Regions from separate parts of the Pseudomonas sp. GW823-FHT02F05 genome, predicted to be linked through region 4. Evidence: predicted binding sites of a transcription regulator. Region 4 holds the regulator's gene; each other region holds the start of a gene.
The links. The regulator sigma-54, encoded in region 4, starts transcription at its own class of promoters, with help from an activator protein. The targets are predictions, from matches to a motif close to ANTGGCATNNANNTTGCTNT.
Positions count from the first base shown of each region.

Region 1: AC1RAC_RS18395 (CmpA/NrtA family ABC transporter substrate-binding protein) is a predicted target of sigma-54. The motif match lies at 1,064-1,083, and genes of this name have one in related genera.
Region 2: AC1RAC_RS18700 (circularly permuted type 2 ATP-grasp protein) is a predicted target of sigma-54. The motif match lies at 1,275-1,294, and genes of this name have one in related genera.
Region 3: glnK (P-II family nitrogen regulator) is a predicted target of sigma-54. The motif match lies at 830-849, and genes of this name have one in related genera.

Region 1 covers NZ_JBXAJM010000015.1:38,751-40,930, reverse strand. The annotation lists gene AC1RAC_RS18395 (CmpA/NrtA family ABC transporter substrate-binding protein) at 1-939, opposite strand, end outside; gene AC1RAC_RS18390 (secretin N-terminal domain-containing protein) at 1,187-2,107, shown strand; gene AC1RAC_RS18385 (FliM/FliN family flagellar motor switch protein) at 2,122-2,180, shown strand, end outside.
Region 2 covers NZ_JBXAJM010000015.1:105,664-107,843, forward strand. The annotation lists gene AC1RAC_RS18700 (circularly permuted type 2 ATP-grasp protein) at 1-1,242, opposite strand, end outside; gene AC1RAC_RS18705 (ribonuclease E inhibitor RraB) at 1,688-2,029, opposite strand.
Region 3 covers NZ_JBXAJM010000006.1:26,571-28,750, reverse strand. The annotation lists gene AC1RAC_RS09350 (YifB family Mg chelatase-like AAA ATPase) at 1-155, opposite strand, end outside; gene AC1RAC_RS09345 (accessory factor UbiK family protein) at 372-635, opposite strand; gene glnK (P-II family nitrogen regulator) at 1,059-1,397, shown strand; gene AC1RAC_RS09335 (ammonium transporter) at 1,432-2,180, shown strand, end outside.
Region 4 covers NZ_JBXAJM010000019.1:112,012-114,191, reverse strand. The annotation lists gene lptB (LPS export ABC transporter ATP-binding protein) at 1-320, shown strand, start outside; gene AC1RAC_RS21905 (RNA polymerase factor sigma-54) at 505-1,998, shown strand; gene hpf (ribosome hibernation-promoting factor, HPF/YfiA family) at 2,074-2,180, shown strand, end outside.

The DNA.
Region 1 (2,180 bases), on a different contig from region 4:
GCCATCGCTGAGGTAAGGCAAGTTCACCTCGCCGTCGGCGAAAAAGCGCAGTGCATGGGGATCCTGCCAGTGGTTGCCCAGGCCATCGTCATAGTGCCCCAGCAGGCGCGGTTCGATGCAGGCCACAGGTGCGTCGAGGTATTCACTGGCACTGAGCAACTGGGCGGTAGAGCGGCGGTTTTCACGGCTCTGCTCGATAAACCGGCTGGCCTCGAGGATCGCCATGACCAGTACGCGTGCGGTATTGGGGTACGCGTCAACGAAGGCTTGGGTGCAGCCCAGGACTTTTTCCGGGTGGTCCGGCCAGATTGCCTGGCTGGTCGCCAGGGTAAAGCCCTGGTTTTGTTGCACTGCGCTGGCGCACCAGGGTTCACCCACGCAAAGTCCGTCGATGCGTCCGGCTTGCAGGTGCGCCACCATTTGCGGCGGCGGCACCACCACACTGTTCACATCCTGCAATGGATGAATGCCTTGGCTCGCCAGCCAGTAGTACAACCACATGGCATGGGTGCCGGTGGGAAACGTCTGAGCGAAGGTCAGTTTTGTCCGGCTTTGGTGCACATGGCCTTTCAACGCCTCAGGAGTGATCACGCCTTGCTGTTGCAGGCCGTGGGACAGGTTGATGCCCTGGCCATTCTGGTTCAGCCCCATCAGCACTGCCATGGGGCTGGCGGCGACGCCGCCGATGCCCAGGTGTACGGCATAAATCAGCCCGTAGAGACTGTGGGCGGCGTCGAGTTCACCGCTGACCAGCTTGTCGCGCAGGTTGGCCCAGGACGCCTGGCGCTTGAGGTTGAGTGTGAGGCCGTAGGGTTGGGCGAAGCCCTGGGTGGCGGCGACCACCAACGAGGCGCAATCGGTCAGGGCCATGAACCCAAGATCCAGGCTGCTCTTTTCCGGGGCATCGCTGCCGTGTACCCAAGCCAGCGGATCGTTCATCAATACCTGCCTTTTCTGAAAAAAAAGCGCCGTTTCCCAGGCTGGCGTTACAGGCCATTGCAGGGAAACGACGCCTCTGTCCGTAGGCCCGTACCGCCGTTGGTGCGAGCCTGATACAGAGTGCATAGCAAGGCACATGCCATGGGGGGGGCCGGTGCAACTGGCCGTCAACTTTCCATCATGATTGAACCTCGTGCGCCTCGCAGTATGGCCGCTTCCTCAGGCCAGACCGCCAGGCATTCCCACGGTGCACGCTGATTTCCTCGCAACCCTCAATAGCCGCTGGCTGTACAGCGTGCTGCTGTGCGCCGCGCTGTTGCTGGGCAGTCGCACGGCCTGTGGCGAGGTGTACCAGGCACAGGATGAGGGGCTGCCGGCTTTCTTTGCTGCGTTGTCTGTGTCATTGGGCCTGCCCGTGGTGACCAGCCGTGCCGTGGCTAGTAGGCAGGTGAGCGGAGCATTCGATTTTGCGGCGCCGCAACAGGTCATTGAAACGCTCGCCGCGAGTGAAGGCTTGATCTGGCACAGCGATGGCCAAGTGTTGCACGTCTACGCTGCCGACGAAGCGAGAAGCTCGGCGGTGGCGCTGCAACATATTAGTGTCGACAGGCTGCGTGGCATCATGCGACGTGCAGGGCTGGATGAGCCGCGTTATCCGCTGCGCGCAAACGGGGCGCGCATGTTCTACGTGTCCGGGCCTCCCAGCTATGTCGATCATATATTGCGGCTGACGCAACTGATGGATCGGCCCCCTCGCAAGGCGCCAGAGCGCCCGCCTGCATTTGGCGTGGTGCAAGTGATCAATTTCCCGGTGGAAGATCACCCGCACGGCGTGGGCACCAACAGGGGCCTGGTACCAGGCATGCTCTCGATGATCCGGGCCCGGCTATCCCAGGCGCAGAGGGTCCGGTTGGCCGACGGCCGCCTTGCGTTGCTGGCCTATCCGGATACCAACAGTGTGTTGATCAAGGGCTCGCATGCCCAAGTGAAAGTTATCGAGAAACTGCTCGCCGAGCTGGATGTGGCCCAGGTGCTGAATGAAACCTTGCCAGGGCAGGCGCATGCCGGTGGTGGCGACCCGCAGGCCGGGCCCCCTCAGTTGACCGCCGCGCAATATGAGCGTGTGCAACGTGCGTTCTTACGGACGGAGCGCGAGTTTTCCCCCTGAAAAGGCATTTGTCCATGCACCTGGAAATACTGCTGCAGGAGCAATTGATCAGCCGCAAGCGTTTGGCCGCTTT
Region 2 (2,180 bases), on a different contig from region 4:
TTCGACAAAGGTCGGGCAGGTGGACAAGCACAGGGTCGGCTGCGCGATATAGGCGTGTGGCTTGGCCTTGATACGCGCCCGGAACGCTTCGATTTCTGCGGTCGTAGACGCCGGGCCAACCAGCATGCCGTAACCACCGGAGCCCTGGGTTTCCTTGACCACCAGGTCGGGCAGGTTGGCCAGCACGTGGGACAACTCGTCAGGCTTACGGCATTGAAAAGTCGGAACGTTCTGCAGGATCGGCTCTTCATCGAGGTAGAAGCGGATCATCTCGGTGACGAACGGGTAAACCGATTTGTCGTCCGCGACTCCGGTGCCAATGGCGTTGGCCAGCACCACATTGCCGCACCGGTAGGCGGCGAGCAGGCCGGGTACACCGAGCATCGAGTCGGGGTTGAATGCCAAGGGATCTAGAAATGCATCATCGAGGCGACGGTAGATCACATCGACAGCCTTGGGCCCATCGGTGGTGCGCATGAACACACGGTCATCGCGCACGAACAAATCCGCGCCTTCCACCAACTCCACACCCATTTCCCGAGCCAGGAAGGCATGTTCGAAGAACGCGCTATTGAAACGCCCGGGCGTCAGTACCACCACACTGGGGTTATCCAGGGGGCTGGCGCTTTTGAGGGTGTCGAGCAGCAGGTTGGGGTAATGGTCGATGGGCGCGATGCGCTGGGCCGCGAACAACTCGGGGAACAGACGCATCATCATCTTGCGGTCTTCGAGCATGTAGCTGACACCGCTGGGCGTGCGCAGGTTGTCTTCGAGCACGTAGTACGTGCCGTCGCCATCGCGTACGAGGTCCACCCCGGAGATGTGCGAATAGATATCGCGGTGCAAGTCCAGGCCCCGCATTGCCAGTTGGTATTGCTCGTTGGCCAATACCTGCTCGGCGGGGATGATGCCGGCCTTGATGATGCGTTGGTCGTGGTACAGGTCGGTGAGGAACAGGTTCAGCGCCTTGACCCGCTGGATGCAACCGCGTTCGACAACCCGCCATTCACTCGCCGGAATGCTGCGGGGGATGGTATCGAAGGGGATCAGGCGCTCGGTGCCTTGTTCGTCCCCGTAGAGGGTGAAGGTGATGCCGGCGCGGTGGAACAGCAAATCGGCTTCACGCCTGCGCTGGGCCAGCAGTTCGGCAGGGGTGTCGGCCAACCAACGGGCGAACTCGCGATAATGGGGGCGAACCTGCCCTGCCCCATCGTACATTTCATCGTAATAAGTGCGGATCATGCCGTACTCCTTGTCACCCGGACGCAAGAACCTTCGCAAGGCCCGTGCCAGCGGCATAAACACTTGATAATCAAACAGTTGCATAATCCGAGGGGATTTGCCGCACCGTCCTGGTGCGCGCAATTGCCTGGGCCACGCCGTACGCTCCGTTGCAATGCGGTGTTTGGCTATCAACAGCATAGTCAGAGTTGATTTCACTGCCCGCCTGCACATGCGGATAATCGCCCACATCGGTTGAACAGGACGTGTCCTACAGCCAAACCCTTTGCACATTCAGTAACGTATTGACTCGTGTACTGATGACTCCTCGGTCTTCCCTTTCCGCCACCCTATTCGGGTGGCTTTTTTTTGCGCCTGAAACGGCAGTTTCCGTTGCGACGGTAGCCCAAACAAAATCGGCCGACCCAAAGGTCAGCCGACACGCTGTGCTGCTCATAAATACCAACTACATGGGTAACCCACGCACCTCCTGCTTGACGCCCCATCCTTCGATGATCCCTCCCAGGGGCTCGACCACCGCTTCAAAGTCTTGCTCGAAGTCTCCTATGCCGTCGTAGGTTGCGAACATGATTTTGCTCAGTTCCAGGTACCAGGCGCCATCGTCGCGCGCGCTGACCTGGGCGTTGAGGGACTCCCCACGAAATCGACCCGCAGCCCTGCGCGCCCGTTCCTCATCCGGGAAAATGGCGTAGAACTCGATGGGGTGAAAGCGCGAGAAATCAAAGCCGCCTTCTTTCATGCGGCGCAGTACGTTGGTGCTGATGTCTTCTTGATAGGCTGTGCTCATGAAACGTCCTCCTCACACCGATGGATAGACTTTCCGTGCTTCCTGAAGCCCCGCGCCCTGCTGGCGCGGGCACCACGGCATAACAACACCGCAGGAAAACAAGCATGTAGCTGACAAGACCAGACCTTAGCGATTCATTCGCTGATCTCGA
Region 3 (2,180 bases), on a different contig from region 4:
GCGCTGCGCACGCGATCCTTGCTTTCCTTCACTGCAGTTTCGGGCAAACCCACGAGAGTGAGAGACGGCAGACCATTGGCCATGTGCACCTCGACGGTGACGGCGGGGGCTTCTACACCGACCTGGGCGCGGCTGTGGACGATGGCGAGGGACATGCTCGTTCCTTGAATGGGAGGGCCGCTTCCTGCGGTTTTTTCAAGGGTAGACGAGGTGGGATGGAGCGGGGCGGGGGAGGTTTTACAGAACGTATCCGGACGGCAACGCAAAACAGAATGTGGGAGCTGGCTTGCCTGCGATGGCGGTGTGTCAGCAAAGAATCATCCGCTGATGCACCGCCATCGCAGGCAAGCCAGCTCCCACACTCACCGTGTTTATTCAGCAGAGGGTGGCGTCAACCGTGCTTCAAGTTCAGCCACCTTCGCCTCCAGGCTCTCCAGCCGCGCACGTGTGCGGGCCAGCACCACCATCTGGCTGTCAAACTCTTCCCGGCTGACCAGGTCGAGCTTGCTGAAACCGCTCTGTAGCAAAGCCTTGAACTGGCTTTCGATTTCATTGCGGGGCAGCGGAGTGTCGCCGCTGAACAGGCGAGAGGCGTGGCCGCTCAGGGCGTCGAGGAAGTCTTTGGGCGCGAGCATTGGACATATTCCGGAAAACAGTTGGCCGGCAGTGTACCACGCAGCGTCTATAGTCATTTTCACGCCCCGCTGCGCACGGTTTTCGCGCATTGGGGCGGGCGGCTGCGCACTGTTTTGATGCGCATTGCGGCCGCGCAGGCGCCCCGTAGGTGGGCATAAGCGGGCAAAGGATTGATTTCGGTGGTTTTTACGGAGCTGGCAAGGTTTCTGCTTAGACGATCATGACCCATGCACTGATGCAGTCGCTGTGACGAATGCAGTGCGCCGACGGATCCGGGGTACAGGGCTCGTCACCAGTGGTTCGCTGGCGTCGCGACGGCAAATGCCGAGGCGACGATGCGTTACAAAGCCAGGCACTGCGCTTAGACTTGAGACGGGTTTGTTTTCCTGGGGCAAGTCCACCAAATTCGGGAGAGAGTTTTCATGAAGCTAGTCACTGCCATCATCAAGCCGTTCAAGTTGGACGATGTACGCGAGTCACTGTCCGAGATCGGCGTGCAGGGCATTACCGTTACTGAGGTCAAGGGCTTCGGTCGGCAGAAGGGTCATACCGAGCTGTATCGCGGCGCGGAATACGTGGTCGATTTCCTGCCGAAGGTGAAGATCGATGTCGCCATTGACGACAAGGATCTTGACCGGGTTATCGAGGCGATAACCAAGGCGGCCAACACCGGCAAGATCGGTGACGGCAAGATCTTCGTGGTCAATCTGGAACAGGCTATTCGCATCCGTACCGGCGAAACCGATACCGACGCAATCTAAGCCGCCAAACCCCAACGCCCCAGGAGAAAACAATATGACTCTGCGTAAATTCGCAGGGCTCGGAGCCCTGCTGTCCATCGTAATGCCAAGCCTGGCCATGGCGGCAGATGAAGTGGCTGCTCCAGTCCTCAATTCCGGCGACACCGCCTGGATGCTTACCGCCACCGCGCTGGTGCTGTTCATGACCATCCCTGGCCTGGCGCTGTTCTACGGCGGCATGGTCCGCTCCAAGAATATTCTGTCGGTGATGATGCAGTGCTTCGCCATCACTGGCCTGATCAGCATCCTGTGGGTTGTCTACGGCTACAGCATCGCGTTCGATACCACCGGTATGGAACAAGGTGTGGTCAACTTCAATTCCTTCTTCGGCGGCATGGGCAAGGCGTTCCTGGCGGGTGTCACCCCAGCCAGCATCACCGGGCCGGCGGCGCTGTTTCCGGAAGCCGTGTTCATCACCTTCCAGATGACCTTTGCCATCATTACTCCGGCGCTGATCGTCGGTGCTTTCGCTGAGCGTATGAAGTTCTCCGCGATGCTGATCTTCATGGCTATCTGGTTCACCCTGGTCTATGCGCCGATTGCGCACATGGTCTGGAGCGGCAATGGCGGCCTGATGTGGGACTGGGGCGTGCTGGACTTCGCCGGCGGCACCGTTGTGCACATCAACGCGGGTGTGGCTGGCCTGGTGGCGTGCATCGTGCTCGGCAAGCGCAAAGGCTTCCCCACCACCCCGATGGCCCCGCATAACCTGGGCTATACCCTGGTGGGCGCGGCCATGCTGTG
Region 4 (2,180 bases):
TGAGCTTGTCCGGTGGTGAACGTCGTCGCGTGGAAATCGCCCGCGCCCTGGCGACCGCGCCGAAATTCATCCTGCTGGATGAACCCTTTGCCGGCGTCGACCCGATTTCGGTGGGCGACATCAAGCAGATCATCCATCACCTCAAGGCCAAGGGCATTGGCGTGCTGATCACCGATCACAACGTGCGCGAAACCCTCGATATCTGCGAAACCGCGTATATCGTCAACGATGGTCAGCTGATTGCCGAAGGCGATGCCGAGACTATCCTGGCCAACGAGCTGGTGAAGGAAGTGTACCTGGGTCACGAGTTCCGCCTGTAAACACAGGGGTATCGCGCTCTTACCTGGAGCGTGCGGGAGTCAATGGAAACCTCGGTTTTTTTATTGTTACCGCGCTCTAGGCAAAGGCCCCGAGATCAGGCATATAATTTGCTTATGTTTGGCGCTCACGCGCCCTGTCGTGGATGGCGCATTGCGCCGGCGAATAAGGTGTTAAGCCCCTGCCATGAAACCATCGCTAGTCCTGAGAATGGGCCAGCAGCTGACGATGACACCGCAGCTGCAACAGGCCATCCGCCTGCTCCAATTGTCGACCCTGGACCTGCAACAGGAGATCCAGGAGGCCCTGGAGTCCAATCCGATGCTCGAACGCCAGGAAGAAGGCGACGACTTCGATAACGCAGATCCTCTGGCCGATAACATCGAGCAAAAACCCAATTCCGACGTGCAGGAACCCTCCTATCAGGAAACCGCCCCGACGGTGGACAACCTGGAGGAAGGCGACTGGAACGAACGCATTCCCAACGAGCTTCCCGTGGACACCGCCTGGGAAGACGTCTACCAGACCAGCGCCAGCAGCCTGCCAAGCAGCGATGATGACGAGTGGGACTTCACTACCCGCACGTCGGCGGGCGAGAGCCTTCAGAGCCACTTGCTGTGGCAACTGAACCTGGCGCCGATGTCCGATACCGATCGCCTGATCGCGGTAACCCTGATCGATTGCATCAATAATCAGGGTTACCTGGACGAAACCCTCGACGAGATCCTCGAGGCCTTCGACCCGGAACTGGATATCGAACTGGACGAAATCGAAGCCGTCCTGCACCGCATCCAGCAATTCGAGCCCGCAGGCATCGGCGCACGCACACTCAGCGAGTGCCTGTTACTGCAACTGCGCCAATTACCGGCCAAGACGCCATGGCTCACGGAAGCGCAACGCTTGGTCAGTGACTACATCGACCTGCTGGGCAGTCGCGACTACAGCCAACTGATGCGCCGTATGAAGCTCAAGGAAGATGACTTGCGCCAGGTCATCGAACTGGTGCAAAGCCTCAACCCGCGTCCAGGCTCGCAGATCGAGTCCAGCGAAGCCGAATATGTGGTGCCCGACGTCATTGTGCGCAAGGACAACGAACGCTGGCTGGTGGAGCTGAACCAGGAGTCAGTACCGCGCCTGCGGGTCAACCCGCAATACGCAGGTTTTGTGCGCCGCGCCGACACCAGCGCCGATAACACCTTCATGCGCAACCAGTTGCAGGAAGCGCGGTGGTTCATCAAGAGCCTGCAAAGCCGCAACGAAACCCTGATGAAAGTCGCAACCCAGATCGTCGAACACCAGCGCGGTTTCCTGGAGTACGGCGACGAGGCCATGAAGCCTCTCGTGCTGCACGACATCGCCGAAGCCGTCGGCATGCATGAGTCGACGATTTCCCGGGTTACCACGCAGAAATTCATGCATACCCCACGGGGTATTTATGAGCTGAAATACTTTTTCTCCAGCCACGTCAGCACCTCTGAAGGCGGTGAATGCTCGTCCACGGCGATCCGCGCGATCATCAAAAAACTGGTTGCCGCTGAAAATCAGAAAAAGCCGTTGAGTGACAGCAAGATCGCTGGTTTACTGGAGGCACAAGGCATTCAGGTCGCCCGTCGAACCGTCGCCAAGTACCGCGAGTCCCTAGGGATCGCGCCTTCCAGCGAGCGTAAGCGGTTGATGTGACGGGCGGGCCACAGCGTTCCAGTGGTGGGTATTCCTGCCCACCGCTTTATGCACTGGCAACGAAGGAGAAGCTGTATGCAAGTCAACATCAGTGGACACCAGCTGGAAGTCACCAAGCCCCTGCGTGAATACACCGAGAGCAAACTGAACAAGCTTGCGGGGCATTTTGACAAGATCACCAA